3 regions of the Pseudomonas sp. Pmew2 genome follow, and region 1 is predicted to be linked to each of the others. Evidence: riboswitches for the same ligand, from Rfam matches in the RefSeq annotation. Region 1 holds a riboswitch; each other region holds the start of a gene.
The links. Region 1 has a riboswitch for cobalamin ahead of cobO (cob(I)yrinic acid a,c-diamide adenosyltransferase). Riboswitches for the same ligand answer to the same signal wherever they lie in the genome.
Positions count from the first base shown of each region.

Region 2: it holds a riboswitch for cobalamin, as region 1 does, so the genes downstream of both, AC4ANK_RS16465 (ABC transporter substrate-binding protein) here and cobO (cob(I)yrinic acid a,c-diamide adenosyltransferase) in region 1, are expected to answer to the same signal.
Region 3: it holds a riboswitch for cobalamin, as region 1 does, so the genes downstream of both, cobW (cobalamin biosynthesis protein CobW) here and cobO (cob(I)yrinic acid a,c-diamide adenosyltransferase) in region 1, are expected to answer to the same signal.

Region 1 is NZ_CM176702.1:4,389,341-4,399,934, reverse strand. It holds gene AC4ANK_RS20210 (C40 family peptidase) at 1-269, shown strand, start outside; gene AC4ANK_RS20205 (C40 family peptidase) at 360-905, shown strand; gene AC4ANK_RS20200 (PQQ-dependent sugar dehydrogenase) at 1,213-2,541, opposite strand; cobalamin riboswitch at 2,661-2,874, shown strand; gene cobO (cob(I)yrinic acid a,c-diamide adenosyltransferase) at 2,966-3,577, shown strand; gene AC4ANK_RS20190 (cobyrinic acid a,c-diamide synthase CobB) at 3,617-4,912, shown strand; gene bluB (5,6-dimethylbenzimidazole synthase) at 4,909-5,559, shown strand; gene cbiB (adenosylcobinamide-phosphate synthase CbiB) at 5,556-6,464, shown strand; gene cobD (threonine-phosphate decarboxylase CobD) at 6,457-7,461, shown strand; gene AC4ANK_RS20170 (cobyric acid synthase) at 7,458-8,918, shown strand; gene cobU (bifunctional adenosylcobinamide kinase/adenosylcobinamide-phosphate guanylyltransferase) at 8,919-9,440, shown strand; gene cobT (nicotinate-nucleotide--dimethylbenzimidazole phosphoribosyltransferase) at 9,437-10,489, shown strand; gene cobC (alpha-ribazole phosphatase family protein) at 10,486-10,594, shown strand, end outside.
Region 2 is NZ_CM176702.1:3,609,198-3,619,791, reverse strand. It holds gene AC4ANK_RS16490 (hypothetical protein) at 1-60, shown strand, start outside; gene AC4ANK_RS16485 (GNAT family N-acetyltransferase) at 292-786, shown strand; partial or broken gene AC4ANK_RS16480 (peptidase U32 family protein) at 846-2,839, opposite strand; gene AC4ANK_RS16475 (ABC transporter ATP-binding protein) at 2,946-3,737, opposite strand; gene AC4ANK_RS16470 (FecCD family ABC transporter permease) at 3,734-4,756, opposite strand; gene AC4ANK_RS16465 (ABC transporter substrate-binding protein) at 4,753-5,766, opposite strand; cobalamin riboswitch at 5,897-6,096, opposite strand; gene AC4ANK_RS16460 (FadR/GntR family transcriptional regulator) at 6,115-6,831, opposite strand; gene AC4ANK_RS16455 (FadR/GntR family transcriptional regulator) at 6,940-7,674, shown strand; one part of gene AC4ANK_RS16450 (IS3 family transposase) at 8,101-8,560, shown strand; one part of gene AC4ANK_RS16450 (IS3 family transposase) at 8,560-9,452, shown strand; gene AC4ANK_RS16445 (oligogalacturonate-specific porin KdgM family protein) at 9,661-10,395, opposite strand; gene AC4ANK_RS16440 (ABC transporter ATP-binding protein) at 10,531-10,594, opposite strand, start outside.
Region 3 is NZ_CM176702.1:3,490,946-3,501,539, forward strand. It holds gene cobN (cobaltochelatase subunit CobN) at 1-2,595, opposite strand, end outside; gene cobW (cobalamin biosynthesis protein CobW) at 2,600-3,664, opposite strand; cobalamin riboswitch at 3,780-4,002, opposite strand; cobalamin riboswitch at 4,061-4,273, shown strand; gene AC4ANK_RS15885 (CbtB domain-containing protein) at 4,369-4,554, shown strand; gene AC4ANK_RS15890 (CbtA family protein) at 4,565-5,272, shown strand; gene AC4ANK_RS15895 (cobalamin biosynthesis protein) at 5,250-5,699, shown strand; gene cobM (precorrin-4 C(11)-methyltransferase) at 5,732-6,481, shown strand; gene AC4ANK_RS15905 (indolepyruvate ferredoxin oxidoreductase family protein) at 6,566-10,051, opposite strand; gene AC4ANK_RS15910 (Lrp/AsnC family transcriptional regulator) at 10,236-10,594, shown strand, end outside.

The DNA.
Region 1 (10,594 bases):
TGTTCTTCAGTACCCGTGGCCGTGGTCGCGTAAGCCATGCAGCGATCTACGCCGGTAACCAGCAGTTCATTCACTCCAGCAGCCGTCGCAGTGGCGGTGTACGCATCGACAGCCTCGATGACGCCTACTGGAGCAAGACCTTTATCGAGGCCAAGCGGCCTCTGGCAATGGCGCCAGGTACAGTCGCTGTGAAGTCGACGCCTGATGCCACGCAGACAACGGCGATGACTTCGACTACAGTCAAGACCGCGCCAAAGCGGCGTAAATAAAATAGAACGCGCAGAACAAGACCTTCGGGTCTTTCTGCGTTTTTGAGCTTCTCGGCAGCGTAAGCCGCATCCGGATAGGTTGTTGTGGTTATGTCGATTGCGTTGCGCCTGATAGTCATCTCTGTTGCTGCGTTACTGGGTGCCTGCGCCAGTGCGCCGCCACCGCCCAAAGCTCCCCGGGTCGTTCAGCGTCCGGTGGTCACTGCTCCCCCTCAGATTCTTTCTCCGGCTGCCGAAGACGTGCTGTTTCGTGCGTTGGGACTGGTTGGCACGCCTTATCGCTGGGGTGGCAACACGCCTGACTCCGGTTTTGATTGCAGCGGTCTTATAGGTTATGTCTATCGTGATGCCGCGGGCATTTCCCTGCCGCGTTCCACGCGCGAGATGATCGTGATGGGTGCGCCGAATATCCGTCGCGAGCAATTGCAGTCAGGAGATCTGGTGTTCTTCGCCACCTCGGGCGGCTCGCAGGTGTCCCACGCGGGCATCTACGTCGGCGAAGGCCGCTTCGTACATGCCCCGGCCAGCGGCGGCACGGTCAAGCTCGACAGCCTCGACAAGCCTTACTGGCAGAAAGCCTACCTCAACGCCAAGCGCGTCATTCAGCCGTCCAGTCTGGCGCAGATTTGGCCATAGCGCGTCGCCTGCTCGCGGTCTGACCAGAAATTATCGTGCGACGCTCCGCGTCGCATGCCTTTCCGGACGCTCTGCGTTCTCTTGCGACGCAGAGCGTCGAGACCTGCATTCCCACGCTGGAGCGTGCGGAACGATAACTCGACTACCGTACTGCGCTCTGCGTCGACATGCCTTTCCAGGCGTGCGGAACGATCATCGCAACTATCGTGCGACGCAGAGCGTCGAGAACTGCATTACCACGCTGGAGCGTGCGGAACGATAACTCAACTAACGTACGACGCTCTGCGTCAACCCTCTACGCTCGGCGTTATTGAGCTGCCTTGGCCGAGGTCACGCGCCAGATTTTGTTGCCGACATCGTCTGCCACCAGCAAGCCGCCGCGCTGATCATTGACCACGCCAACCGGGCGGCCCATGGCTTTTTCGTCTTTGTTGAGGAAACCGGTCAGCACATCGACTGGAGCGCCGTTGGGCTTGCCGCCGCTGAAGGGCACGAACACCACTTTATAGCCGCTGTGCGGTTTGCGGTTCCATGAGCCGTGCTGGCCAATGAACAGGCCTTCGTTGAACGGCGCCGCCAGCGTCTTGCCATCGGCGAATACCAACCCTAACGAGGCCGTATGCGGGCCGACTGCGTAATCCGGTGCGATGGCCTTGGCGACCAGTGCCGGGTTCTGCGGTTTGACGCGCTCGTCGACATGCTGGCCGTAGTAGCTGTAGGGCCAGCCGTAGAAAGCGCCATCCTGCACCGAGGTCACGTAGTCTGGCACCAGGTCGCTGCCGATTTCGTCACGCTCGTTGACCGCCGTCCACAGCTTGCCGGTTTTGGGTTCCCAGTCCATGCCGTTGGGGTTGCGAAGGCCCGAGGCGAAAATGCGGTGGTTGCCGGTGGCAGCGTCCACTTCCCAGATGGCTGCACGACCTTCTTCCTTGTCCATGCCGTTCTCGGCCACGTTGCTGTTGGAGCCCACTGTGACGTACAGCTTGCTGCCATCCTTGCTGGCAATGACGTTTTTGGTCCAGTGGTGGTTGAGCGTGCCGCCCGGCAGATCGACCACTTTGGTCGGCTGCGCGCTGATCGAGGTCTGGCCCGCTTCATACGGGAAGCTGATCAGGCGGTCGGTGTCGGCGACATAGAGCTTGTTGCCCACTAGCGTCATGCCAAACGGCGAATTGAGGTTTTGCAGGAACACGGTGCGGGTCTCTGCGACGCCGTCCTTGTCCACGTCGCGCAGCAGAGTAATGCGGTTGGCGCTTGGCACGCCCGCACCGGCGCGGCCCATGACTTTTTCCATTACCCAGCCGCGAATACCTTTGGAATCATCCGGTTTGGCCGGGGAATTGGTTTCCGCCACCAGCACGTCGCCATTGGGCAATACATACAGCCAGCGCGGGTGGTCCAGGTTTTCGGCGAACGCTGCCACCTGTGTGCCCGGCGCGGCGACCGGTTTTGCGCCTTTTTCCCAGCCTACGGCAGGGGCGATGTTGACGGTCGGGATCAGCGTCTTGTTAGGCTCCGGCAGTTTGGGCGATGGGCCTGTTCCATCCGAGACTTGCAGGGTCGAAGACTCGCCGCAGGCAGCGAGGCCACCGGCAACCAGAAGCAACACTGCGTAGTGGAGTCTGAGTCTGAACATGGTGAATCTCCATAAACAAGGGCGTGGTCCGATAATTGATAGAGGCACTGCGAACCGTCTGGGTTCAATCACGTTTCACAGCGTCGGTGTCGATTGACGCTCCCAGCCCAACCCTCTACCCTTCGCGGTTTGTTTCAGGTGCTCTGCAATCCTTGATTGGCAGGGTGAAACAGGGAAGCCGGTGTGGATCAATCGATCCGATCCCGGCGCTGCCCCCGCAACGGTAAATGAGTCAAGGCTGTGCCTGACGCCACTGTGTTTCGACATGGGAAGGCGCGCAGCCGGGGTAACCCGCTCATGAGCCCGGAGACCGGCCTGAACCACTCAATGGCATCACGGAGGGTGATGCTCTGTGCAGGCCGTTGCCGTGCTGTCCAGTGCTGTCCTTCCGTCTGTTGTCGACTGCCACGAGCGGAGAACCCGGATGAACGAATCCCCCGAACGCGACGAACGCCATCTGGCGCGCATGCTGCGCAAGAAAGCCGTGATGGACGAGCGCATTGCCAGCTCACCCAACGAGTGCGGCCTGCTGCTGGTCTTGACCGGCAACGGCAAAGGCAAGAGCAGCTCGGCATTCGGCATGCTTGCCAGGGCCATGGGCCACGACATGCAGTGCGGCGTGGTGCAGTTCATCAAGGGCCGCAACAGCACTGGCGAAGAAATGTTTTTCCGCCGTTTCCCCGAGCAGGTGCGCTATCACGTGATGGGCGAGGGCTTCACCTGGGAAACCCAGGATCGCCAGCGTGACATTGCCGCTGCCGAAGCCGCCTGGGCCGTGTCTCGGGAAATGCTTCGCGACCCGGCCATTGGTCTGGTGGTGCTCGACGAACTGAACATTGCCCTCAAGCATGGTTACCTCGACCTTGAACAAGTGCTGAGTGACCTGCAGGCCCGCCCACCTATGCAGCATGTGCTGGTGACCGGCCGCGGTGCCAAACCCGAATTGATCGACCTGGCTGATACGGTTTCCGATATCGGCGTGGTCAAGCACGCGTTTCAGGCCGGTATCCGGGCGCAGAAAGGTATCGAGCTGTGAATAATCCTTTATTGGGCGCACTGCAATGAGAGCACTGCAATGAGAGCTCCGCGCGATTGCCCGGCGGTTTTGATCGCCGCGCCTGCCTCCGGGCAAGGTAAGACTACCGTCACCGCGGCACTGGCACGTTTGCACCGCAACCAGGGCCGCAAGGTCCGGGTGTTCAAGTGCGGGCCGGATTTTCTCGACCCGATGATTCTTGAGCGGGCCAGCGGCGCACCGGTCTACCAGCTGGACATGTGGATGGTCGGTGCCGACGAAAGCCGTCGCCTGTTGTGGGAAGCCGCAGATGAGGCAGACCTGATCCTGATCGAAGGCGTCATGGGGTTGTTCGACGGCACACCGTCCAGCGCTGATCTGGCCCGCCACTTTGGCGTACCGGTGTTGGGGGTGATCGACGGCACGGCTATGGCGCAGACGTTTGGCGCGCTGGCGCTCGGGCTGGCGCGTTATCAGCCGGATCTGCCGTTTGCCGGCGTGCTGGCCAATCGGGTTGGCACGGTACGCCACGCGCAGTTGCTGGAAAACAGTCTGACCGAAGGCCTGCGCTGGTATGGCGCACTGTCCCGGGAAGTCGGTTTCGAATTGCCCAGCCGCCATCTGGGGCTGGTCCAGGCCAGCGAACTCAATGATCTGGATGTGCGGCTGGACATGGCTGCCGCCGCGCTGGCCAGCACCTGCGAAGTGGCCTTGCCGCCAGCCGTAACCTTTACCGCGCCCGACCCGGTTCAGGTCGAGCCGTTGCTCAGCGGTGTGCGCATCGCCATTGCCCGCGACGAGGCCTTTGCCTTTCTGTACGGCGCAAGCCTGGACCTGCTGCGAAACATGGGCGCAGAGCTGAGTTTCTTCTCGCCGATCCATGACCGCGAGCTGCCCGACGCCGACAGCCTGTACCTGCCGGGTGGCTACCCGGAGTTGCACCACGTTGCTTTGGCGGAAAACCTGACGATGCAGGCATCGATCAGGGCGCACCATATCGCTGGCAAGCCGATTCTGGCCGAGTGCGGCGGCATGCTTTATTTACTCGAAGCCCTGAGCGATGTGGAGGGCGTGCGCGCCGAACTGGTCGGCTTGCTGTCCGGTGAGGCGGTCATGCAGAAGCGTCTGGCGGCGCTGGCCTTGCAAGCGGTTGAATTGCCCGAGGGCACGCTGCACGGTCACACGTATCACCATTCGCTGACCAGCACCGAGTTGCAGCCGATTGCCCGTGGCGTCAGCCCCAACGGCGGGCGTGGCGCAGAGGCAGTCTACCGCCTGGGTCGTCTGACCGCGTCCTACGTGCATTTCTATTTCCCTTCCTGCCCTCAGGCGATTGCGGCGCTGTTCAAACCATGACCGAACAAGCGTTCAGCCCTGAAGAGCGGGCTGCGGTGTACCGGGCCATCGCCGAGCGTCGCGACATGCGCCACTTCGTCGGCGGCACGGTGGCGCCCGAGTTGCTGGCGCGCTTGCTGGAAGCCGCACACCAGGCACCCAGTGTCGGGCTGATGCAGCCGTGGCGCTTCATTCGCATCAGCGATCCGGCGTTGCGCGGAAAAATGCAGGCGCATGTAGAAGAAGAACGTATCCGCACTGCCCAGGCGTTGGGCGAGCGCACCGACGAGTTCATGAAGCTCAAGGTCGAAGGCATCAACGACTGCGCAGAAGTGCTGGTCGCCGCGCTGATGGAAGGGCGTGAGCAACACATTTTCGGGCGTCGCACCTTGCCCGAAATGGACATGGCATCGCTGTCCTGCGCGATCCAGAACCTGTGGCTGGCATCGCGTGCAGAAGGCCTGGGCATGGGCTGGGTGTCGCTGTTCGACCCCGAGGCATTGGCCGAACTGCTGGGCATGCCTGACGGCGCGAAGCCGCTGGCGATCATTTGCCTGGGGCCGGTCAAGGAGTTCTATCCTGCGCCAATGCTGGTGATGGAAGGCTGGGCGCAGGCGCGTCCGCTGCACGAGCTGCTGTACGAGAATCAATGGGGAGTGAGTCAATGAGTGTGGCGCTGTTGAGCGTCGCCGGTGTGGCGCTGGACGCGTTGCTCGGTGAACCAAAACGATGGCATCCGCTGGTGGCGTTCGGGCGTTTTGCCAGCCGTGTCGAGCAGCGTTTCAACAGCGGTGGCCGTGGCTGGCGCAGTCATGGCGTTACCGCCTGGGTTATCACCGTAGTGCCGTTGACGCTGCTGGCCACGCTACTGAGCTGGTTGCCCGGTATTGGCTGGCTGGTCGAGATTCTGGCGCTGTATGGCGCGCTGGGCATGCGCAGCCTGGGCGAACATGTTCAGCCGGTGGCGCAAGCGTTGCGCAGTGACGATCTGGTCGAGGCACGCCAGCGGGTCGGTTATCTGGTCAGTCGCCAGACCAGCGAACTGGATGCCACCGAAGTGGCTCGCGCGGCTACCGAATCAGTGCTGGAGAACGGCAGTGATGCGGTGTTCGCCGCGCTGTTCTGGTTTGTCGTGGCCGGTGCGCCCGGCGTGGTGCTGTACCGGCTGAGCAACACGCTGGACGCCATGTGGGGCTACCGCAACGAGCGCTTCGAGCGTTTCGGCTGGGCTGCGGCGAAGATCGACGATCTGCTCAACTACCTTCCTGCACGCCTTGTGGCATTGACTTACGCCTTGCTGGGCAAGACCCGGCTGGCGCTGCGCTGCTGGCGTAAGCAGGCCCCGGCCTGGGACAGTCCGAATGCAGGTCCGGTGATGGCCGCTGGCGCGGGTGCGCTGGGTGTCGAACTGGGTGGGGCGGCGATCTATCACGGCGAGCTGCATCAGCGTCCGCAATTGGGTGAAGGTGCACCTGCCGATGCAGACTCCATTGATCGCGGCTGGCAACTGGTGCAGCGCGGCGTCTGGTTGTGGTTGCTGGTCATATGCGTGGTAGCTGAATTCTATGCTTGAGCACGGCGGTCGGTTGCGCGCCGCAGCGCAGCATTACGGTATCGAACTGGCTGACTGGCTGGACCTGTCCACGGGCATCGCGCCCTGGTCGTGGCCCATCCCGGAGATTCCGACGCGTGCCTGGGCGCGGTTGCCCGAGACCGACGATGGCCTGGAATCGGCGGCCTGCCGCTATTACGGCGTACCTCGCTTATTGCCGGTGTCCGGCTCACAGGCTGCGATTCAAGCGTTACCGCGGGTACGCAGCGGAGGTCGGGTTGGCGTGCTGTCGCCCTGCTACGCCGAGCATGCACATGCATGGCGCAAGAACGGCTTCGTGGTCCGCGAGGTAGGCGAGCAGGAGGTCGAATACTTTCTCGACTCTCTTGATGTGCTGGTGGTGGTCAACCCGAACAATCCGACCGGCCTGCACCTGAGCGCCGAGCGCCTGCTGGAATGGCATGCACGACTGGCCGAGCGCGGTGGCTGGCTGGTCGTCGATGAAGCGTTTATGGATAACACGCCGGGCCTTAGCCTGGCTGCCGAAACGTGGCGCACCGGGCTGATTGTGCTGCGCTCGTTCGGCAAGTTTTTTGGCCTGGCCGGTGTCAGGCTCGGTTTTGTCATGGCCGAGCGGGTATTGCTGAGGATGCTGGCGCAGGAAATCGGCCCATGGTCGGTCAGTGGGCCAACCCGGATCATCGGTCAGGTGTGCCTCAATGATCAGGAAGGGCAGGCCCGTCAGCGTGAACGCAGCGAGCAGGCTCGCGAGCGTCTGGTGGCCTTGCTTGACCAGTACGGTCTGAGCCCGCAGGGCGGCTGTGCGCTGTTTCAGTGGCGCATGACCCCTGAAGCGCAAACGCTCTATGAGTTTTGTGCGCAGCGTGGCGTGCTGTTGCGCCTGTTCAAAGGTGACACCCCCGAGTCGTCCAGCCTGCGCTTCGGTCTGCCCCGCGACGAGGCCGACTGGCTGCGTTTGCACACTGTTCTGCTTGAATACCGCAAGGAATACCCATGACCACGCTGATGGTACAAGGCACCACCTCCGACGCCGGCAAAAGCACACTGGTGACGGCACTGTGCCGCTGGCTGACCCGACAGGGCGTCAAGGTCGTGCCATTCAAACCGCAGAACATGGCGCTCAACAGCGCTGTAACGGCGGACGGCGGCGAGATCGGCCGCGCCCAGGCGGTGCAGGCGCAGGCGTGCTTTCTGGAGCCGCACACTGACATGAACCCGGTGCTGCTCAAGCCCAACAGTGATACGGGTGCGCAGGTGATCATTCACGGCCGTGCGGTCACCACCATGAACGCGGTGGCTTATCACGGCTACAAAGAGATCGCCATGCAGGAGGTGCTGGAATCCCATCGGCGCCTGGGTGAAAGATACCCGGTGATCGTGGTCGAGGGCGCGGGCTCTCCGGCCGAGATCAACCTGCGCGCCAACGATATCGCCAACATGGGCTTTGCCGAGGCGGTCGACTGCCCGGTGCTATTGATTGCCGACATCAATCGCGGCGGGGTGTTTGCCCATCTGGTCGGCACGCTGGAGTTGCTGTCGCCCAGCGAACAGGCGCGGGTCAAGGGGTTCATCATCAACCGTTTTCGCGGCGACATCGCCTTGCTGCAACCGGGCCTGGACTGGCTGGAAGCACGCACCGGCAAGCCGGTGGTTGGCGTGCTGCCCTACGTGATGGACCTGCACCTGGAAGCCGAAGACGGCCTGGACCAGCGTCAGACCGACAAGGTCGAGCATGTGCTGAACGTGGTGGTGCCAGTGCTACCGCGCATCAGTAACCACACCGATTTCGACCCGCTGCGCCTGCACCCTCAGGTCAATCTGCAGTTCATCGGTCCCGGCCAGGCGATTCCTCCTGCTGACCTGATCATTCTGCCCGGCTCGAAAAGCGTGCGCAGCGATCTGAACTACCTGCGCAGCCATGGCTGGGACACCGCCATCGAGCGGCATTTGCGTTATGGCGGCAAGCTGATGGGGATCTGCGGCGGCCTGCAAATGCTCGGTGAGCAGGTGCACGATCCTCTCGGGCTGGAAGGCGCAGCCGGGTCCAGCGCCGGGTTTGGCCTAATGGCAATGAGCACGGTGCTGGAAGCGGAAAAGCAACTGCGCAATGTGCGCGGTCGTCTGACCCTGGAAGACGCCGAGGTCAGCGGCTACGAAATTCATGCCGGGGTAACGACAGGGCCGGCGCTGGAGCAGGCTGCCGTGCAACTGGACGACGGGCGTTGCGATGGCGCGCAGAGTGTCGACGGGCAGGTGCTCGGGACTTACCTGCACGGCCTGTTCGAATCACCTGCGGCCTGTAGCGCGTTACTGCGCTGGGCGGGGTTGGCGAACGTGCAGTCCGTCGACTATCACGCCCTGCGCGAGCGCGACATAGAACGTCTGGCGGACCTGGTGGAAAAACACCTGGACGGCCCATTGCTTCGCGAACTGTGTGGCCTGGAGGCGAACTGAATGCTGCAATTGATCCTCGGCGGCGCGCGTTCCGGCAAGAGTCGCCTGGCGGAAAAACTGGCCGCCGACAGCACGCTGAAGGTGACCTACATCGCCACCAGTCAGCCTCTCGATGGCGAAATGAATCAGCGTGTTGCGAGCCATCGCGCACGCCGTCCCGAGCACTGGGGGTTGGTCGAAGAGCCGATCGAGCTGGCGCGGGTGCTGCGCGAAAATGCGGCGCCCGATTGCTGCCTGCTAGTCGATTGCCTGACCCTCTGGCTGACCAATCTGCTGATGCTCGACAACCCCGAGCGCCTGCTTCAAGAACGTGAATCCCTGCTCGACAGCCTTGCCGGGCTGCTGGGTGAAATCATTTTTGTCAGCAACGAAACCGGGCTTGGCGTCGTGCCGCTCGGCGAACTGACCCGTCGCTATGTCGATGAAGCCGGCCTGTTGCATCAGGCGCTGGCCGAGCGTTGCCAGCGTGTCGTGTTGACCGTTGCCGGCTTGCCCCTGACGTTGAAAGGAACCGCGCTATGAGTAATTCCTGGTGGCTCAAGCCTGCACAGGCCATTGATGTACCGATGCGCGAGGCGGCACTGGCCCGTCAGCAACAGTTGACCAAGCCGGCGGGTTCGCTGGCACAACTGGAGCGTCTGGCGGTACAGCTTGCCAGCCTGCAAGGGCGCGAGCGTCCGGCTGCCGACAAATTGTGGATCGCGATCTTTGCCGGCGATCATGGTGTGGTGGCCGAAGGTGTATCGGCCTATCCACAGGAAGTCACCGGCCAGATGCTGCATAACTTCGTCAACGGTGGCGCAGCGATCAGCGTGCTGGCGCGCCAGCTCTCGGCGCAGCTGGACGTGGTGGATCTGGGTACCGTGGCGCCTCTGGATTTGCCGGGCGTGCGTCATTTGCGCATCGGCGCGGGCACCGCCAATTTCGCCCACGGGCCAGCCATGAGCGCCGAACAGGGGCTTGCTGCTCTACAGGCCGGGCGCGACAGCGTGTTGCGCGCCAAGGCGGTCGGCACCGAGCTGTTTATCGGTGGCGAGATGGGCATCGGCAATACCACGGCGGCCAGCGCCGTCGCCTGCTCGGTGCTGGAATGTGCCGCGCCGTTGCTGGTCGGTCCCGGCACCGGGCTGAACGCCGAGGGCATCGAGCACAAGACCCGTGTCATCGAACGCGCACTGGCGCTGCATGCCGAGCAGGCCGGCGACCCGCTACACAGCCTGTTCTGCCTGGGTGGTTTCGAGATTGCCGCGCTGACCGGCGCTTATCTGGCCTGTGCGCAGGAAGGCATCGTGGCGCTGGTCGACGGTTTCATTTGCAGCGTGGCCGCCCTGGTGGCGGTGCGCCTGAATCCGTCTTGCCGCAACTGGCTGTTGTTCGGCCACCGTGGCGCCGAACCGGGCCACCGGCACTTGCTGGAAACGCTACAGGCCGAACCGCTGCTGGACCTCGGCTTGCGTCTGGGCGAGGGCAGTGGCGCAGCGTTGGCGGTGCCGTTGGTGCGTCTGGCCTGCGAGCTGCACAACGGCATGGCAACGTTTGCCGAAGCGGCAGTGGCGGATCGCCCCGCATGACCTTGCGTCTGGACTTGCTGCGTCATGGCGAAACAGAGCTGGGCGGTGGTCTGCGCGGCAGCCTCGACGATGCTCTGACCGAACTCGGCTGGCAGCAGATGCGTG
Region 2 (10,594 bases), 780 kb from region 1:
CGTCCGGCGCATGATTTTTCCTGCCTTGCATTGGTGCGCATCGAAGGGTTTGCGCTGTAAAGCTGTGCGCCGCATTGCCCGCTCACGATAATCGGCGTTTTTACCTCCGGGCGCCCCAGTCGCTCCAGGCACATATCGTTCCTCACGCTCCGCGTGGGAATGCCTGTCGTGACGCTCCGCGTCACAATTCTGCGCCGCGCCGCCTGCTCTATAGTCAAGCCGTGCGTCCAAAGGCCCATCTCTGGCGTAACATTTGTATCACCCTGCAATTCCCCCAATAAGTCCGTGCTCATGAACATCACTATTACTGAGGTACACCCCTCCGAGATCCCGCACACCGTCGATTTCGTCATGCGTGCACGTGCCGGGATCTTTCCCTTGCTCGACACCGTCACCGTTCCGCCCGATCTGGCCGGTTTCGAGCAGGTGTATCTGGGCGGGGAGGACGGCAAGTTTCTGATCGCCCGCAGTGAAGGGCAGATCATCGCGGCTGTGGGCTACCTGCCGTTCGATCATCGTTTCCTGCAGCTCGATTATCGCGGGCGCAGAACCGTTGAGATCGTGCGCCTGTTCGTCACGCCGGAGTTTCGCGGCGACGGGCTGGCCAGCCGTTTATGTCAGGCGCTCTGGGCGCATGCCGAGGCAGGTGGCATAGAGGTTTTGTACCTGCATACCCATCCGTTTCTGCCCGGCGCGATCCGTTTCTGGGAGAAACAGGGTTTTGCTGTGACCGATGTGGAAAACGACCCGGTGTGGAATACCACCCATATGGAGCGCGTTCTTTAAGATTGCTTTGTCAGAAGACGCAAGGGGCTGGCAGGGCGCCAACCCCCCCCTCATACCGATCAGCGAGTGGAACGCTGACGCGCAGTCTTGAGCAGGTCTTCCGGTGTGATATGGCCGACCACCGATTTGGCCGCCGCGCTGCCGGGGAGCGGCAAGTCGAGAATGTGACCTTTCATCTTGCCGATCACGTGCATTTCGCAAGGCTTGCAATCGAACTTGAGGGTCAACACTTCATCACCGTGCACCAGTTGCATCGGCGCGACCTTGGTGCGCACGCCCGTCACACCTTTGGCCTGTTTCGGGCACAGGTTGAACGAGAAGCGCAGGCAATGCTTGGTGATCATCACGGGCACTTCGCCGGTCTCTTCGTGGGCCTCGTAGGCCGCGTCGATCAGCTGTACGCCGTGGCGATGATAGAAGTCGCGAGCCTTCTGGTTGTAGACGTTGGCCAGAAAAGACAGATGCGACTCCGGGTACACCGGTGGCGGGGTCGTCTCCGCCTTGCGGCCACCGCGTGGATGCGCCTCGATGCGCGCTTCGGTCAGCGCCTCGATGGCATCGCGACGCAGGGTCTTGAGCTGCGAGTTGGGCACGAAGAACGCCTGTGGCGCGTCGAGCCTGACATCCTGAGCATGGTAGATCGTGGTGCCCAGCTGAGTGAGCAGGTCACGCAGTTGATCCAGCGCCTGCTCGGGCTTGTTGGCTGCGCCGAACGGGCCGTCAAGGTTTACCGCGACGCTCACACCTTCTTCACTGATGGCTTCCAGGCGCAGGTGGTCTTCACGAAGGGTAACCTGCCACTGAATGCCGATGCGGCGCTCGACCGAGGTCTTGAGCAGCGCCTGCTGCCAGTTGTGGTCCAGGTTGCGATTCAACGGATGGTTGGGGCGCACACGGGAAAGGGCCGCAGGCATCTCGTTGGGTTCTACACGGTAGCGCCAGCGCTTCTGGCCGTCTTCTTCGAACTCGCCTTATTGGCACGGAAGCCCACCACTTCACGCTTGATCTGCACGTTAAGACCGTCACCGTTGGACAGCGGCTCATGGGTCACAGCGATCAGGTCACGCTTGCCGAGTTTTTCGACGGTGCCGACTGCCAGACCGGTAAACGTCGGCGTATCGAAAGCACCGATGTCGATCTTGCGGTCACTGACGAAATAGTCGGTGCTGCCGCGATGAAAGGTCTTTTCCGGGTCAGGCACGAAGAAGTGTGCGGTACGGCCGCTGGAAGCGCGGGCGAGGTCCGGACGGTCTTCGAGAATCTCGTCCAGACGCTGGCGGTAATAGGCGGTGATATTTTTGACGTAGCCTGCGTCCTTGTAGCGACCTTCAATCTTGAACGAGCGCACGCCTGCGTCCACCAGATCGCGCAGGTTGGCGCTCTGGTTGTTGTCTTTCATCGACAACAGATGCTTTTCGAAGGCAACGACGCGGCCCTGATCATCCTTGAGCGTGTACGGCAGGCGGCAAGCCTGCGAGCAGTCGCCGCGGTTGGCACTGCGGCCGTTTTGCGCGTGGGAAATATTGCACTGCCCGGAGAACGCCACGCACAGGGCGCCGTGGATGAAGAATTCGATGGCCGCATCGGTTTCATCGGCGATTGCGCGGATTTCCTGCAGATTCAGTTCCCGGGCCAGCACCAACTGCGAGAAACCGGCCTGATCGAGAAACTTCGCCCGGCTCAGGGTGCGAATATCGGTTTGCGTGCTGGCGTGCAGCTCGATGGGCGGAATGTCCATCTCCATCACCCCGAGGTCCTGCACGATCAACGCGTCCACGCCGGCGTCGTAAAGCTGGTGAATCAGCTTGCGCGCGGGCTCCAGCTCGTCGTCATGGAGGATGGTGTTGATGGTGGTAAAGATCCGCGCGTGGTAGCGGTGCGCGAATTTGACCAGCTCGGCAATGTCGCTGACCTCGTTGCAGGCGTTGTGCCGCGCACCAAAGCTCGGCCCGCCGATATACACCGCATCGGCACCATGCAGGATGGCTTCACGGGCGATGGTCACATCCCGTGCAGGGCTGAGCAATTCCAGGTGGTGTTTGGGTAACGACATGGCAACGGGATCCTGCGGCGTGCAAAGCGCGCATTGTAGTGCTACAGGCCGCGCGGCGCACCTGTTGAAGCATGCGCCAGGTGACCGGCTGACCATCGGCGCGTCTTCAGTGTGAGCGCAAACGCAGGATTTTCGCGCCGTCGAAAGGGTCGGTCAGCCAGTGCGCCACGACGCCGAAGGTGCTCAGCAGGCGTTCCGGGGTCAGCACCTCGACCGGCGCCCCCAGTGCGACCAGCCGGCCTTTCTCCATGACCGCCACGCGGTCGCAATCCAGCGCCTGATTCAGATCGTGCAGGGCTATCACAGTGGTTACCGGCAAAGCCCTGACCAGACCGAGAATGGTCAGTTGGTGCTGGATATCCAGGTGATTGGTCGGTTCGTCCAGCAGAAGGATCCTGGGTCGTTGCGCCAGTGCCCTGGCGATGTGCACGCGCTGCCGCTCGCCACCGGACAAGGTGTGCCAGGCACGTTTCTGCATGTGCAGCATGTCCACATTCTGCAACGCCTGGCGAACGATTGCGTCATCGTTAGCACTCCACGGCTCGAGTGCCGACAGCCAGGGCGTGCGGCCTAGCTCGACGGCATCCAGAACCGTCACGGCATCGCTGGTTTCCGCTTGTTGTTCGACCACCGCCAGCAAGCGCGCCACGTCTCTGCGGCTCATTGCCTCAAGTGGTTGCCCGCCCAGTCTGACCGTGCCGCAGACCGGTTTCTGAATACCGGCCAATAGTTTCAGCAGGGTGGATTTTCCCGAACCGTTAGGGCCGACCACGGCCAGTGTCTCGCCGGCTGCGATGCTCAAGTCGACGTCGCGCAGCAACGCAGTGCCACGAACCGAATAACCCAGCCCGGAGCAGCCCAGCACCGGTGCGTTGACCAGATGAGGAAAGGCGTTCATCGCGTGCTATTTCCCCGGATAAGAATCAAAGCGAAGACCGGTGCGCCGATCAGTGCGGTAATGACGCCAATCGGCAGCGCCTGGCCCTTGATCAGCGTGCGCGAGAGGATGTCGGCAGCGATCAGAAACAGCGCGCCGCTCAATGCACTCAACGGCACCAGCCGTGCGTGGCGCACACCGATCAGCATACGCACCGCGTGCGGGATCACCAGCCCGACAAAACCGATGGAGCCGACGATCGATACCATCACTGCGGTGACCAGGGCTGCGGTCGCGATCAGGATGATCTGCACGCGCCGCACGGCAATCCCCAGTGACGCCGCCGAGTCGCTGCCGAAAGTGAACGCGTCCAGCGCTCGCCGGTGCCAGAGGCACACCAGCAGACCGACCAGCACCGTCGGCACTGCCAGCCAGACCGAGTGCCAGCGTACGCCGCTGAGGTTGCCCAGCAGCCAGAACATGATGCCGCGTGCCTGTTCGGAGCTGGCGGATTTGGTGATCAGAAACGACGTCAGGGCATTGAACAGCTGTGAACCGGCGATTCCGGCCAGAATGATCTGCCCGGCTGCTGTGGTGCCTCGCGACGAGTGCGCCAGCAGGGCGACCAGCGAAAACGCCGCCACGGCCCCGGCAAAAGCGCCTGCCGACATCGAAATAGCCCCCGCGCCGAAGCCCAGAATGGCGACCAGCACCGCGCCGGTCGAGGCTCCGGCGGAAATTCCCAGCAGATATGGGTCTGCCAGCGGGTTGCGCAACAAGGATTGCAACACCACGCCACAGATCGCCAGCCCGGCCCCGCAGGCTGCCGCGACAATGGCGCGGGTCAGCCGGTAGTTCCAGACGATGCCTTCGTCGATAGGGTCGAGCACATAGCCGGCAGCCCAGAGTTTGTTGGCCAGCACCTGAAAAACCACCTTCAGGCTGATCGAGGTTTCGCCAATCGCTGCACCGACCATGATTGCCAGCACCAGCACTGCCGAGACCCAGAGCACATGGCCCAGTGCTACCTGTAATCTCATTGTGCAGCGTTGAAACGGTTGGCGGCGTCAGCAAGTTCCTCGAACCCGGTAAACAGGCGCAGGCCAGCCTGCATGCCTTCGGCGTCGATGATCACGATCCGGTCATGCTTGACTGCGTCCATGTTGCGCGTCACCGGGTCGCTCTTGAGGAATTCGATCTTTTTCAGGTAGTCGTCGGCCGGGAAGCGGCGGCGATCCATGCGTGCAATCACCAGAATGCTTGGGTTGGCCTTGGCAATGGTCTCCCAGCCCACTGTCGGCCATTCCTCGTCGGACTTGACGATATTACGCATGCCCAGGCTGTTGAGCATGAAGTCCGGGATGCCTTTGCGGCCTGCCACGAACGGGTCGCTGGCGAGGTCGGAACTGGAAAACCAGAACAGCGCCGAGACGTCGTTCGCCTTGTTCTGTTTGACGTTGGCAATCGCCGCGCTCAGGCGGGCCTTGAGGTCGGCGACCAGCGTGTCACCGCGGTCCTGTACGTCGAAAATCTGCGCCAGTTGCTCGATGCTCTTGTAGATGGTCTCGATGCGGAACGGCTCCAGGCGTGTGCCGTCGGCACCGACCAGATTGTCTTTGCCTTCGCAATCGGACGGCAGAATGTAAGTGGGTATTTTCAGGTCATGGAACTGCTCGCGTGTGCCGACCACGCCCTGTTTGCCGACCATCCACTCCAGCTGCACCGCCACCAGTTCCGGACGTTTGCCAATCACCGATTCAAAGCTTGGGTCGTTGTCGGCCAGACGTTCTACCTTGTCGTTCTGCGCCTTGAAGCGTGGTAACACGTTGTTGAACCACAGCGAAGTGCCCACCAGCCGGTCGCCCAGGCCTAGTTCGTAGAGCATTTCAGTACCGGCCTGGCCAATGGTCACTGCCTTGGTCGGCGCATGTGCGAACGTCAGGGTCGAACCACAGTTTTCGAGGGTCAGCGGATACTGAGTAGGCGCGGCGAGGGTCAGGGTGGACAGCGTCAGGCTGGCGGCAAGTACGGCAAGGCGGGGCAGCGACATGAAATGCGGTCTCCGTTGGAGCAGGTGCCAAGGCGCAATGCACATCAGGAAACACATCCCCGGCAAATGACCGGGCACGACGGGAAATGCTGCCGCGTGCGGATGTCCTTCCCGGACACCCCGCCGGTTAGTGGATTGAAGCAGGTCGGCAGGTCTCCTGACTGGCATGTCATCGCCAGGCTCCGGCCTTCCCGGAGCTGAATCCAGTGGCAGTCATGGAGCAGGCTCGATGCCTACAGTTGCGGGGGCAGTTTCGTTTTGGCCTTGTGCAGACAAAGCGTGCGAATTCCCTGTTAGTTCCTCTCGGAAACCGACGGGCGGCATGGTAAACGATAAGCGTTTTAGTGGCTAATCCTTTGCGCGCAGGCGCAGCAGACTGTTGATCAGATGCAGACGCATCGCGGCTCGGGCGGCATCCCGATCCTGATGGACAATGGCGTCGAAGATGGTCTCCTGTTCGCGTTGCTGGATGCCTGGGTCGTCCTCTGCGTGCAACGACGTGATATTGCCGAAGCCGCTGCGGGTGCGGGGCAGGATGCTGCTGCCGAGCTGGCTCATCACGTCGGTAAAGAAGCTATTGGCTGTGCACAGTGATATCTGCCGGTGAAACTCGAAATCGGCCTTCATGGTGTCGTGCCCCAGGCGCGCACAGCGATGCAGCTCATCGAGTGCCTGACGGATGGCATCCAGTTGTTCGGGCGTGCGGCGTTGAGCCGCGAGCGCGGCGGATTCCGGCTCGATGCTCAGGCGCAGCTCGATGATGGATACCGCGTCGCCGGATGTACCGATTGGCGATTCAATCTGCTGGAAATGCCCTGGCTGCGCGGCATCGACTACGAAGGTGCCGATGCCATGCCGGGTTTCGACCAGACCTTCGGCTTGCAGGCGCGACATCGCTTCACGAACCACGGTGCGGCTGACCCCGGTTTCACGGATGATCACCTGTTCGGTAGGAAGCTTTTCACCGCTCTGGATCTCGCCTTCGCGAATTCTGCGCGAAAACTCGGCGACCAGTTGCTGAGTCAGACTGGAGCGACGGCCTTTTGATGTGGAAGGTTGTTCCATGGCGGGTGATCGGGTCCGTGTCGGGTGGCTGAGTATAACCGTACTCAAGGCGTGTTTTGTGTGGTGATCGCAGCCTATACTCGCGTATCGGACAGAACTGAGGCTGCAATGTCGGACAACGCGCTTTCCTCGCAAAAGAACCATCGACGCCTGGCAGAAACCCTTGTCGACCGCTTCGCCCAGCGCATGCGTGACGGTGTGCTGGTGCGCGGCGAGAAATTGCCTTCCGAGATCCACATCATGGAAGCCGAGGGTGTCAGCCGCACGGTGGTGCGCGATGCGCTGTCGCGGATGCAGGCCGCCGGGCTGGTGGAAACCCGGCATGGTGTCGGCACCTTTGTTCTAGACATGCCACCGCCTGAAGGTTTTTCGGTAGGGCCTGCGACCATCGCCACCTTGTCCGATGTGCTGAACCTGCTGGAGTTTCGCTTGAGCCTGGAAGTCGAGGCAGCAGGGCTGGCTGCGCAGCGACGCAGCCCTGAAGCGTTGCTTGAGCTCAAGCGGGCGTTCGATGCGCTGCTCGAAGGCCCGCAGAAATCCGGAACCACCATCAATGCCGATTTTCAATTTCACCTCAAGATCGCCAAGGCGTCTGGCAATGCGTACCTGATCGATATCATGAAACATCTGGGCACCAAGCTGATTCCCCGCACGCGGATGAACTCGGCCTACACAGGGCAGAGCGATCGCAACGCCTACCTGGCCGGAATCAACACCGAACATCGGCAAATCTACAACGCCATCGCCGAAGGCAACGTCGACGCAGCGCGCTCGGCGATGTACCTGCACCTCAACGGCAGCCGCATGCGCCTGCGTCGCACTCAGGCGCTGTACAGCGACTGAGCGATTCAGGGCCGGACGCGGAGTTTCTGCCAGACACCTATCGTTCCTCATGCTCCAGTGTGGTGATGCCTTGAGTGACGCTCCACGGCACAAATCTGCGCCGCACCGCATGCTCTAAAGAGGACGCAGAGCGTCCAGAGCTGCATGTCGACGCGGAGCGTCGGCACGATAATCTGCGGAGTTTCTGCCAGACACCTCTCGTTCCTTACGCTCCAGCGTAGGAATGCCTTGGGTGACGCTCCGCGTCACAAATCTGCGCCGCACCGCATGCTCGAAAGAGGACGCAGAGCGTCCAGAGCTGCATGTCGACGCGGAGCGTCGGCACGATAATCTGCGGAGTTTCTGCCAGACACCTCTCGTTCCTCACGCTCCAGTGAACTGCCCCCAAGAAGTTGGACACCAATCCGACCTCACGGGGGTGTTCAAATGGGTAAGTATTCAGAGCAGTTCAAGCTCACTGTCGTCAAAGCGTATCTTGAAGACAACATGGGCTTTCGTATGGTAGCCCGCCAGTTCTCGATCGATTTCAGCCTGCTTCGACGCTGGGTCGCTAACTACAAGAGTCATGGTCACACCGGCCATCGCAAGCCTGGTCTTCGATACAGCGAAGCTTTCAAGCGCTCAGTGCTTGAGCACAGGCGTGAACACAAGCTATCGCTCCGTCAGGCCGCTGCGCATTTTGGTATCGGGGATCCCGGCCAAATAGTCATTTGGGAAAAGCGGCATTACAGTAGCGGTACAGCCCCGTATGTTCCTGCCAGAAGAAAGCCTGTCGCCATGCCAAAGAAGCCTTATCCCGCCAAACCAGTAACCGCCGACGATACGCAGAAGACGCGCGACCAGTTGATGAGCGAGCTTGAATATCTGCGCATGGAGAACGCTTACCTAAAAAAGTTGGAAGAGCTGAAGGAGCAGAAACGACGGCAACCGAAAAAGCCCTGAGCATCAAGCAACTGAGGGGCCGGTTCCCGCTTTGCGCTCTGCTGAGGCTGGCGGGCTTGGCACGCAGCACGTTTTACTATCAGGTTCAGGTGCAATCCAGACCCGATCCCTATGCTGCTTTGAAACAGTTAGTCGAAAGCATTTACCACGAGGAGAAAGGCCTTTATGGCGCTCGGCGTATCACGGCGGTCATTCGCACTGCAGGTATTTTGGTCAACAAGAAGGTTGTAGAACGACTGATGGCAGAACTGGGCCTGCGATCAGTGGTGCGCCCCAAAAAATACCGCTCCTATAAGGGCGTAATCGGAACCATTGCGCCGAATTTGCTGGAGCGCAATTTCAGCGCGCAACGCCCGAACCAGAAGTGGGTGACCGATGTGACTGAGTTCAAGGTAGGCAATCGAAAGCTGTATCTCTCACCCGTGATGGACTTGTACAACGGTGAAATCGTGGCGTATGAAGTGTCGACAAGGCCGAGCTTTGAGCTGGTCACCAGCATGCTGGACAAGGCGCTTCAGCAGTTGCAGGACGAGCCGAAGCTTGTGATGCACTCGGACCAGGGCTGGCAGTATCAACACGCGCAGTATCGCCATAAGCTATCGGTACGAGGCGTCAAACAAAGCATGTCCCGTAAGGGCAACTGCCTGGACAATGCGGCAATGGAAAGCTTTTTCGGTACACTGAAATCCGAGTTTTTCTACCTGAAACAGTTTGAAAGCATCGATGAGTTGAAAGCAGGTCTGGATGAGTACATCCACTACTACAACCATGACCGCATCAAGCTGAAGCTCAACGGCCAAAGCCCCGTAAAATACAGGGCTCAGGCGGCAAGCTAAAACCGTCCAACTTTTGGGGGGCAGTTCACCAGCGTAGGAATGCCTTGGGTGACGCTCCGCGTCACAAATCTGCGCCGCACCGCATGCTCGAAAGAGGACGCTGAGCGTCCAGAACGGCATGCGACGCGGAGCGTCGGCACGATAATCAGAAGCCAGACAATGCATGCGACGCGGAGCGTCGCACGATGGTGTGCTCCAGTGGGATGCGCTACAGGAAGTTGTACTGCACGCCTACGCGCAATCTCAGCTGGCGCTTGTCATCTTTGGAATCGACCTTGATGTCGCCGACTTCAAAGAACGGCACCCAGTGCTTGTCCCATTTGTATTTGAAGGCCGCATTCTGTTCGTAGTCGGTCTTGCCGTTGTCATAGCGAATGTAGTCGGCATCGAAGTAGGTGAACTGATACTCGTACGCCCACGGGCCTTTGCTGGCGTAGTTGACCCAGACGTCGTAACGATTGATCGACTGATCGTCCATCTGGTTGTCAGGCATTTCGTGGTTGACCTTGTCCCTGTCCAGCTTGATGTCCAGCTTGATCGAGTCGTAGCGATAGCGGCCTGACACGCTCAACTGATCGTTTACTTTGTAGCCCAGCTTGAGGCCCATTTTATAGGCCGTCGATTTCTCGATGCTTTCCAGTGCAAACGAAGGCGTCAGCAGCCATTTTTCGTCAAGCCGGTATTGATAGCTGACCGTCAATTCGTGGCCGTTGCCGACGGTGTTGTCGAACGCTACGTCCTGGCGGTCGCCTGCGGTCTTGTATTTGAGTTCACCTTCGAAGCCCCAGCCGCTGTCCAGCCGGCTGCCGAATTTGACCCGGTCGGCATGCATGCGCGTGCTTTCTGCATATTGGTGACGGTAGTTGATGTACGCGCTGTCGGCATGCGCCCAGGCGCCGGGGAACAGAGCAGTCAGAGAGATCAGTGCGAGTGTTTTTTTCATTTTTTTATTCTTGTTTGATGGCTGTTTTGGGTGTGTTCAGGTAAATCGCAGGCAGCCGGATCCCTTGGCCGAGAGGGCCGGGGATCACAGTGTCGGCAGGTTTACGGGTTCAGCGCTCGTGAGCCCGGCGGCGGGTCATCCCGTCGGGCGCAGGTCCATGTCGCGGCTGGCCTGAATCAGCAGTCGCGAATACTCGTGC
Region 3 (10,594 bases), 900 kb from region 1:
ATCTACGGTAAAGAAGTTGCGCCCCGTGGGCAGCACATCCAGACGCCCCCGACTCGGCGCGCCGCTGGGGCTTGCCGGAACGAAGCGGCCGCTCAGTGCATCTAGCATGCCCTGCATTTCGCCGGGGCCGCAGGCGTCCAGACGCGGCGCGACCACTTCACGCAGGCTGTCGAGGATCAGTGCCAGATCATCGTCGACCGGCAGGTCATGAAGCGCTTCGCCTTGGGTCACGCGTTCGATGAGGGCAGCGGCGTAAAGCTCAAGCCGTTCACGCGCATCACCGGCAGTGCGCCACGGGTCACTGCTGACCGCCAGCAACGCAGCGGGACGCGCGCCGGTCCAGGGCTCGGCCAGTTCGCAATCCAGCGGGTCAAAATCCAGACCGAACGCTTTGCTCAACGCCCGTAACAGACTCGACTGCGCGCCGCGCCCGTCGCCGCGCGGGATGCGCAGCAGGGCCAGCAAGGTGTCGGTGCGCAGGCGGCCTTGCGGCGACTGACCGAAGATGTGCAGGCCATCGCGAATCTGCGACTCTTTCAGGTCACACAGGTAAGTGTCCAGACGCGGCAGCCACAGCGCCGCGGCGTCGCTGTCGAGGTTCTCGCCCAGAGCCAGCTCGCGATCTATATGGGTTTCACGGACCAGTTCGAGAATATCCCGTTGCAGCTCGCGCGCGCGGCGCGGATCCAGCAGTTGCGCCTCATAGAACTCGTCGGCGAGCAGTTCCAGATTGCGCAGCGGGCCATAGGTTTCCGCACGGGTCAGGGGCGGCATCAAGTGATCGATGATCACCGCCTGAGTGCGCCGTTTGGCCTGTGCGCCCTCGCCCGGATCATTGACGATAAATGGATAGATGTTCGGCATCGCGCCCAGTACGGCGTCCGGCCAGCAGGTTCGGGACAGGCCGACGCCCTTGCCCGGCAGCCACTCAAGGTTGCCGTGTTTGCCGACATGCACCACGGCATGAGCGCCGTACGCCTTGCGCAGCCAGAAGTAAAACGCCAGATAACCGTGGGGCGGAACCAGATCCGGGTCGTGGTACACCGAGCTGGGGTCGACCTGATAGCCACGCGCAGGCTGAATGCCAACGAAGGTCAGGCCAAAGCGCAGCCCGGCAATCATCATTCTGCCACTGCGAAACATCGGATCGCTGTCCGGCGCGCCCCAGCGGGCATTCACGGCATCACGGTTTTCCTGCGGCAGCTCGTTGAACGCCGCCAGGTATTCCTCCAGTGCCATGCTTTGCTGGCAGGGCCGCAGGTCAATGCTGTCCAGATCATTGGTCACGCCACCCAGCAATTGCTGGATAAGCTCGGTGCCGCTGTCCGGCAACTGTGCCAGCGGATAACCCTCGGCCTGCATGGCGCGCAGGATGTTCAGCGCCGCAGCAGGCGTGTCGAGCCCCACACCATTGCCGATGCGCCCGTCGCGGGTCGGATAGTTGGCCAGGATCAACGCCACACGCTTGTCGCCGTTGGGCAGCCGCGCCAGTTCGATCCAGCGCCGCGCCAGTTGCGCGACAAAATCCATCCTGTCCGGCTGGGCGCGGTAACACACCACGTCCGACTGGCTGCGCTCGCTACGCCAGGCCAGGTCCTTGAAACTGATCGGTCGACTGATGATCCGCCCGTCCAGCTCCGGCAAGGCAATGTGCATCGCCAGATCGCGCGCACCAAGGCCCTGTTCGCTGGCCTGCCAGGCAGGTTCGTTGTCCTGCGCGCAGATCGCCTGAATGACCGGCACGTTGCGCCGAAACGGGCGCAGATGCGGCGCTTCCGGGCTCGACTGGGCAAAGCCTGTGGTGTTGAGGATCAGCTCGGTTTCGGCCTCGTCCAGCCAGTTCTCCACCTGAGTGAAACAGCCGGGCTCCTTGAGGCTGGCCACGGCTATGGGTAGCGGGTTGATGCCGTGCGCCTGCAAGCGCGCACAGAACTCGTCGATAAAACCGGTATTGGCGGCCTGCAAGTGCGAGCGGTAGAACAGCAGCGCCACGACGGGCTGTCCTGCAACCCAGTCGGCTTGCCAATCGGTGAGCTGCGCACTTGCCAGTCGAGGGTGGTAAATGGCTGTGCGTGGCAACGGTTGGGGCTCGGTCCAGGAATAGTCCCGGTCCAGCCAGCGGCTGGCCATGCAACTATACATTTCCAGCGCATTCTGCAAGCCGCCCTGACGCAGAAACTGCCAGAGCCGGTCGCGTTCTGCGGCAGGCACCGTGCTCAGGTCGCTCAGCTCAGGATCGGGACGATCATCACCTGGCACCAGAATGACCTGAACCCCGCGTGCCGCCAGCTCCATCAGCCGCTCGACGCCGTAACGCCAGTAACCGATGCCACCGTGCAGGGAAATCAGAATGACCTTTGCGTGGCGCAGCACCTCATCGACGTACAAGTCGACAGAGGCGTGATTCTGTACCTGCATGGGGTTGGCCAGACGCAGGCTCGGGTAGTCGTCAGGAAGCTGGCGTGCAGCTTCGGCCAGCAGCGCCAGGCTGGAGTCTCCGCTACAGAGAATCACCAGCTCGGCCGGGGTCTGGCCCAGATCGGCAATGCTGTCGTCGGGTACGAAACCGCCGGGCTGGGTTCTCAGTAAATGCATGGGGTCAGCCGACAACTGCAGCGTTGAGCTGCGCTTGCAGGGCCACGGCATCCAGCTCCTGACCAATCAGCACCAGATGCGTGGCACGCTCTTCGTCGGCGCGCCAGGCGCGGTCGAAGTGCTTGGCGAAACGCGTACCCACACCCTGGATCAGCAGGCGCATCGGCTTGCCGGGAATGGCCGCGAAGCCCTTCACGCGCAGAATGCCGTGCTGCACGACCAGTTGATTCAGTGCGTCGAGCAACAACTTTTCATCGGCCTGAGGCAATTTCAGGGAAATCGAATCGAAAGCATCGTGATCGTGGTCATCATGATCGTCATTGTCGTGATGATCATGGTGGGTCTTGCGACCATCGATGTGCAGCTCGGACTCGGCGCCAACACCCAGCAGTACGCTGATCGGCAGACGACCGCTGCTGGCTTCAATCACCTTGACGGCTGGCGGCAGTTCTTCGGCAACTTCGGCACGCACCGCTGCCAGACCTTCGGCGTCGATCATGTCGGCCTTGTTGAGGATCACCAGATCGGCGCTGGCCAGTTGATCAGCGAACAGCTCGTGCAGAGGCGACTCATGGTCCAGATTCGGGTCGAGTTTGCGCTGCGCATCGACCTGATCGGGGAACGCAGCAAACGTACCGGCCAATACCGCAGGGCTGTCGACGACAGTGATCACCGCATCGACCGTGCAGGCGTTGCGAATTTCCGGCCACTGAAAAGCCTGAACCAGCGGCTTGGGCAATGCCAGCCCCGAGGTTTCGATCAGGATGTGGTCCAGATCGCCACGGCGAGCGACCAGCTCGCGCATGACCGGGAAGAACTCTTCCTGCACCGTGCAGCACAGGCAGCCGTTGGCCAGCTCATATACCCGGCCGTTGGCCTCTTCTTCGGTGCAACCGATGGTGCACTGCTTAAGGATTTCTCCGTCGATGCCCAGTTCACCGAATTCATTGACGATGACCGCGATGCGCCGCCCTTCGGCGTTATCGAGCATGTGCCGCAGCAGGGTGGTTTTGCCCGAGCCGAGGAAGCCGGTGACGATGGTGACGGGAAGCTTGGCCAGTGTTTTCATCAGGTGCCCTTTGGCAATGCGGCGGGCAAACAGGACGAGAACCGCATGCCTGGCACACGGATCGGATCGCCACCGGATCACCCCGCCCGGTTGTAGTGAGAATTCGCAGGCCTTTTGGTCAGCCCGGTTCGAGGCAGGTCTCCTGGCTCACGGCGGCATGTGGCAGGCAATCAAGACCGTGCCGACACGCATTCATCGCGCCTTCCCGCCGTAGCAGTGGCTGTGCAATGAACCTCACCGTTTACAGTTGCGGGGGCAGCTGCGGCGTGTACCGCATTCCCGTCTTAGCTCCATGTGTAACGCTTTACGCATGGAGAACCTCGAACCGGCAAGGCTACGCAGTGACCGCAGACAGGTCAATCGTTCAGATTGACGATTCCCCGCCGCCCATGCTCTCCTGTACGCCTTGTTTCGGGTGCCCCTCACGGGGTGAAACGGGAAACCGGTGCGCTCACGCTGTCGAGCAAGTCCGGTGCTGCCCCGCAACGGTAAGCGAGAGAAGGTCTTATCCACTGTGCCACGGCATGGGAAGGTGACCTTGCAGGCCTTGAACGCGCGACGTTTGAGCCCCTCGCGAGCCCGGAGACCGGCCCGACATCGTTGAATGACAAACCCGCGGTGGGCGGGCGCAGTTGAAACCTTCGGCGTCTGCCGGCAGGTTCCTTTGCGCGTGGCCCGCTTGCCAATCACCAAGAGGGATCGCCATGTCGACCATCAGCAGCAGCCACGCCGCCACTACCAGCTCCACACGCACTCAACGCCTGACAGCCGCCATCAGCGCTGCGCTGCTGGGTGCATGTCTGGTGTACTTCGCCGGTTTCTCGCACATCGCGGCCGTACACAACGCCGCACACGATACACGTCACAGCGCTGCCTTTCCTTGCCATTAAGGACTCCACAATGTTCAAGCGAATCGCACAAACTGCCGGGTTCACGGGCCTGCTTGCGGCCCTGCTGCTGACCGTGCTGCAAAGCTTCTGGGTGGTGCCACTGATCCAGCAGGCCGAAACTTACGAAAACGCATCTGCCGAACAGGTCCATGAGCATGCTGACGGCGCGACTGCCGAACACAGTCATGCGCATGAAGAAGCTGCCTGGGAACCTGAAAACGGCTGGCAGCGCGTGCTGTCCACCACGGGCGGCAACCTGGTGGTCGCAGTAGGCTTCGCCCTGATGCTTGCCGGGCTTTACACCCTGCGTGCGCCGGGCCGCACGGTGCAAGGCGTATGGTGGGGGCTGGCCGGTTTCGCGGTTTTTGTGCTGGCACCCACGCTTGGCCTGCCACCTGAATTGCCCGGCACAGCTGCCGCCGAACTGAGTCAGCGTCAGGCCTGGTGGATAGGTACGGCCGCATCGACTGCCGCCGGGCTGGCCTTGCTGGTATTTGGTCAGAACTGGCTGCTAAAAGTGCTGGGCGTGGCGATTCTGGTCGTTCCTCACGTGATCGGCGCACCACAGCCGCTGGTCCATCAGAGCATGGCACCCAAAGCTCTGGAATCGCAATTCATGATCGCCTCGCTATTGACCAACGCGTTGTTCTGGGTCGCGATGGGGCTGATCAGTGCCTGGCTGTTCCGCAGAAACGATGCCGACCTGCATCAGGCCTGATTCACCGACCGTTCAGCCCGGCGCGTCACTGGTGGCCGGGCTGGGTTGTCGGCGCGGTTGCTCCGCAGCGACGTTGCGCGAGCTGATCGAGAACAGCCTTCGCGTGATCGACCTGGAGATTGCCAGCGTCACTGCGCTGGCATGTATCGACCTGAAAGACCAGGAACCGGGCCTGCTTGAACTGGCCGCGCAACTGGCAGTGCCGCTGGTGTTCTTCAACGCAGCGCAATTGGTTGCGTGGGAGCTGCACCTCACCCATCGTTCTGCGCAGGTCTTCCAGACCACGGGCTGTCACGGTGTCGCCGAAGGTTCGGCACTGGCGCTGGCCGCGCAACTGGGAGACGGCACCGCCACCCTGCTGATCGAACGGCAAAAAAGCGCCAACGCCACATTTGCCTTGGCAATCAGCCCTGCACACAGCGGATAATCTCCCCGCGCTCATCCACTCCGGAGAATTCATTGACTGTCTATTTCATCGGTGCCGGCCCTGGCGATCCCGAGCTGATCACCGTCAAGGGGCAACGCCTGATTCGCACATGCCCAGTCATTATCTATGCAGGCTCACTGATGCCGCTCGCCGTGCTGGAGGGCCATCAGGCCGTGCAGGTGACCAACAGCGCCGAGCTGCATCTGGAGCAGATCATTGAGCTGATAAAGACCGCGCATGCGCAGGGCCAGGACGTTGCTCGTGTGCATTCCGGCGACCCGAGCCTGTATGGCGCCATCGGCGAGCAGATCCGCCATCTGCGGGAACTGGGTATTCCATTCGAAATCATTCCCGGCGTCACCGCGACCGCTGCCTGCGCTGCGCTGCTGGGCGTCGAGCTGACCCTGCCGGATGTGTCGCAAAGCGTGATTCTGACTCGCTATGCCGACAAGACCTCAATGCCCAGCGGCGAGGAGCTGGCCAGTCTGGCCAGTCACCGGGCAACCATGGCGATTCATCTGGGTGTAAACAACCTGCAGCGGATTGTCGACGAGCTTGTTCCACATTACGGAGCCGATTGCCCGATTGCCGTGGTGCACCGCGCCAGTTGGCCGGATCAGGACTGGGCAGTTGGCACACTGGCGGACATTCACGACAAAGTGCAGGCCAAAGGCTTTCGTCGCACTGCATTGATTCTGGTCGGACGTGTGCTTGCCGACGACACGTTCAGCGACTCCTCGCTGTACCGCGCCGGGCATGCACACCTGTTCAGACCGAGCTGATATTGGCGAAGGCGGTACTCCCGGCGCTGAACACAGCGGATCACCCCCGGTCGCTGCGACCAGTCGATGCGAAGCATCTCCCCGTCAGGCAGCCGCCTCGTACAACTTCGGTGCAACCACTTCGCCACTTTCCAGGCTCTTGCGCAGAATGTCGGCCTGCAATGCAGCCGCTTTCATGGCGCTCTCCTTGATATAGCCATAACCACGAATTCGCTCCGGCAGACGTGCCAGGTTCAAGGCGGTATGGCGATTCTGTGCTTGCAGGTGCTGAAGAATCAGTTCGATGTCACGCACGTAACCGTCAATCAGCTCCCTCTCCTGTTTGCGCTCAAGGCTGTGGCCGAAAGGATCAAGCGCTGTGCCACGGAGGAATTTGAATTTCGCCAATACATTGAAGGCGCGCAGCATCCAGGGGCCGAAACTGCGTTTGCGCGGCAGGCCGTTGTGCGGATCGCGTTTTGCCAACCATGACGGGGCCAAGTGGAATTCCAGCCGATAATCGCCTTCAAACTGCGCTTCCAGCTGGCGGGTAAACTCGCCGTTGCTGTACAGCCGTGCCACTTCGTATTCATCCTTATAGGCCAGCAATTTGAAATAGTTGAACGCAACCGCTTCAGAGAGCATCGGCTGCTGACCGGGAAACACGCGTGATTCGGTATCGCGCACACGTTGCAGCAACTCCACATAGCGCTTGGCATAGGCGCCGTTCTGATACGCCTTCAAGGTTTCGACATTGCTCTGAATACGCTGATCAAGGTCCATTGGCTGCTGCGGCTCGCTGACCTTCTGCTGCGGATTGACGAAGGCTTCGACCGCCGCAGGATCATGGGCGGTACGACGGCCCCAGAGAAACGCCTGCTGATTGAGATTGACCGCCACCCCGTTGAGTTCGATCGCCTTTTCGATGGCCGCCGAGGTCAGCGGAATCAGGCCCAGCTGAAACGCGTAACCGAGCATGAACAGGTTGCTGGCGATGCTGTCGCCCATCAGCCGGGTGGCCAGCGATGTGGCTTCGACGAAGTGGGTCTTCGCAGCGCCGACCGACTCGATGATAGTCTGCTTCATGGCCTCGGCCGGAAACACGGCATCCGGGTTGCGCGTAAACTCGGCAGTCGGCGTTTGCTGGCTGTTGACCACCGCGTGGGAAATCTTGCTGTCGAGCTTGGCAATCGCATCCGGCCCGGCCGCTACCAGCAGGTCACACCCCAGCAACAGATGCGCCTCCCCAGCCGCGATACGCACCGCGAACAAATCCTGCTGACGCGCTGCAATACGGATGTGGCTGACCACCGGGCCGAATTTCTGTGCCAACCCGGCCTGATCGAGCACGCTGCAACCCTTGCCTTCCAGATTCGCGGCATAACCCAGCATCGCACCGACGGTGGTTACGCCTGTTCCGCCAACCCCCGGCAACAAAATATTGAACGGTCGCTCCAGCGACGGCAGTACAGGTTCGGGCAAGCGAGCGAACGCCTCGACTTGCTTGGGCAATGCCGGCTTACGCAGCTTGCCGCCATGCACGGTGACGAAGCTTGGGCAGAAACCTTCTACGCAGCTGAAATCCTTGTTACAAGCGTTCTGATCGATTTCGCGCTTGCGGCCCTGAGCCGTTTCCTTGGGCAGCACAGACAGGCAACCGGATTTAACCCCACAGTCGCCGCAGCCTTCACATACAGCCGGATTGATCAACGCACGCTTTTCCAGATCCGGCATGGTGCCGCGTTTGCGACGGCGGCGCTTTTCAGTCGCGCAGGTCTGATCGTAGATGATCACCGATACGCCTTTGAACTCACGCAGCTCGCGCTGCACGCTGTCCAGATCACGCCGATGATGAAAGGTAGTAATCGGCGCGAAATTCTGTCGACTCGGGTACTTGTCCGGCTCGTCGGAGACCAGCGCAATACGCTGCACGCCCTCGTTGAACACCTGGCGGCTCAGTTGATCGACGCGCAGTATTCCGTCGATTGGCTGGCCACCGGTCATGGCAACAGCATCGTTGTAGAGGATCTTGTAGGTGATATTGACCTTGGAGGCCACGGCTGCACGCAGCGCCAGATGCCCGGAATGAAAGTACGTGCCGTCGCCCAGATTCTGGAAGACGTGAGGTGTTTCGGTGAACGGTGCCTGACCGATCCAGGTCACGCCCTCGCCGCCCATCTGGGTGAAGGTATCGGTTTCCCGATCCATCCAGATGGTCATGTAATGGCAACCGATCCCGGCCAGGGCGCGACTGCCTTCCGGCACACGCGTCGACGTGTTGTGCGGGCAGCCGGAACAGAAATGCGGAGTGCGCTGGGTGTTGAACAGCGGAGCCTGAAGCGCCTGCTCCTTGTCGCTGAGAAACTGTAGACGTGCCTCGATCTGCGGGCTGCTGTAGAACGGAGCAAGACGCTTGGCGATGACCCTGGCGATCATCGCCGGGGTCAGTTCGCTGAGGTTCGGCAGCAGTGAACGGCCCTGTTCATCGAACTCACCGACCACCACCGGGCGGCGGTCCACGGGCCAGTTGTAAAGCTGCCCGGTCAGTTGATCTTCGATGACACTGCGTTTTTCCTCGACCACCAGAATTTCGTCCAGCCCTTCGGCAAAGTCGTGCACCGAGACCGGTTCCAGCGGCCAGCTCATGCCGACCTTGAGCACGCGAATCCCGACCCGGTCGCACAGCTCCTGATCGATACCCAGCTCTTCAAGCGCCTGACGCACATCCAGATAGGACTTGCCGGTAGTAATGATGCCCAGCCTGGGCTGCGCAGAATCGATAACCACCTTGTTGAGCTGATTGGCACGCGCGAAGGCCCTGGCCGCGTAGATCTTGTAGGTGTTGAGCCGCGCTTCCTGGGCCAGCGGCGGATCCGGCCAGCGGATGTGCAAACCGCCTTCCGGCAGTGCGAAATCTTCCGGAATGCGCGTTTTGACCCGCAACGGGTCAACCTCGACCACGGCTGAAGAATCCACGTTCTCGGCAATGGTCTTCATCGCCACCCAGCAACCGCTGTAACGCGACAATTCCCAGCCGATGATGCCGTAGTCGAGAATTTCCTGAACATTGCTGGGGTTGAGTACCGGGATCATCGAAGCGATAAACGCATGTTCGCTCTGATGGGCAATGGTCGATGATTTGCAGCCGTGGTCATCGCCCGCAAGAATCAGCACACCGCCATTGGCTGCAACGCCTGCCGAGTTGCCGTGCTTGAAGACATCCCCGCAACGGTCCACGCCCGGGCCTTTGCCGTACCAGAGGGCAAACACGCCATCGTATTTGCCGTGGGGGAACAGGTTGACCTGCTGACTGCCCCAGACGGCCGTAGCCGCCAGTTCTTCGTTGATGCCCGGCTGAAAATGGATGGCGTTTTGTTGCAGGTAGTCTTTGGCGTCCCAAAGGCTTTTGTCCAGATTGCCCAACGGCGAGCCGCGATAGCCGGAAATAAAACCGGCGGTATTCAGGCCCTGCGCTTCATCACGTTGTTTTTGCAGCATCGGCAGGCGAGTCAGGGCCTGTGTGCCGGTCAGGTACAGATTACCGGTGGCAAGCCGGTATTTATCATCCAGACGAATATCAGCCAGAGACATGCGGATACCTCTCTTGTTCTTGTCTTGTTCTTATAGGTGTCAGGCTTTTGCGCAGGGACGGTCCAACCCGGCAGCCTTGCCATTAGACTGCCAGCAGCAAAGAGGCTTTTTCTTTCTAAATGCGTGCAAATCTGCTGATATTGAGCATGCTTTTTTCGACCAGAACAAAAAACAAGGTCAATTCATGCAGCCTAAATTGAGCCCCATCGATCGCAAGATTCTTCGTCTACTGCAACATGACGCCAGCCTGTCGGCGGCAGAAATCGCCGAACGGGTCGAGTTATCGCAATCGCCCTGCTGGCGGCGCATCCACCGGCTTCAGGAAGACGGAGTGATAGAACGCACTGTCGCCCTGCTCAGCACTCAGAAGCTCGGCCTGAGCATGACCGTGTTTGTCGAGGTCAAGCTGTCGGGCCATGGCCGGCGCTATCTGGCCGAATTCGAAGAAGCGATCATCGGCCACCCGGAGGTGCTGGAGTGCTACACCATGGCCGGGGGGATGGATTTCATGCTCAAGGTGGTTGCCCAGGACATCGCCAGCTA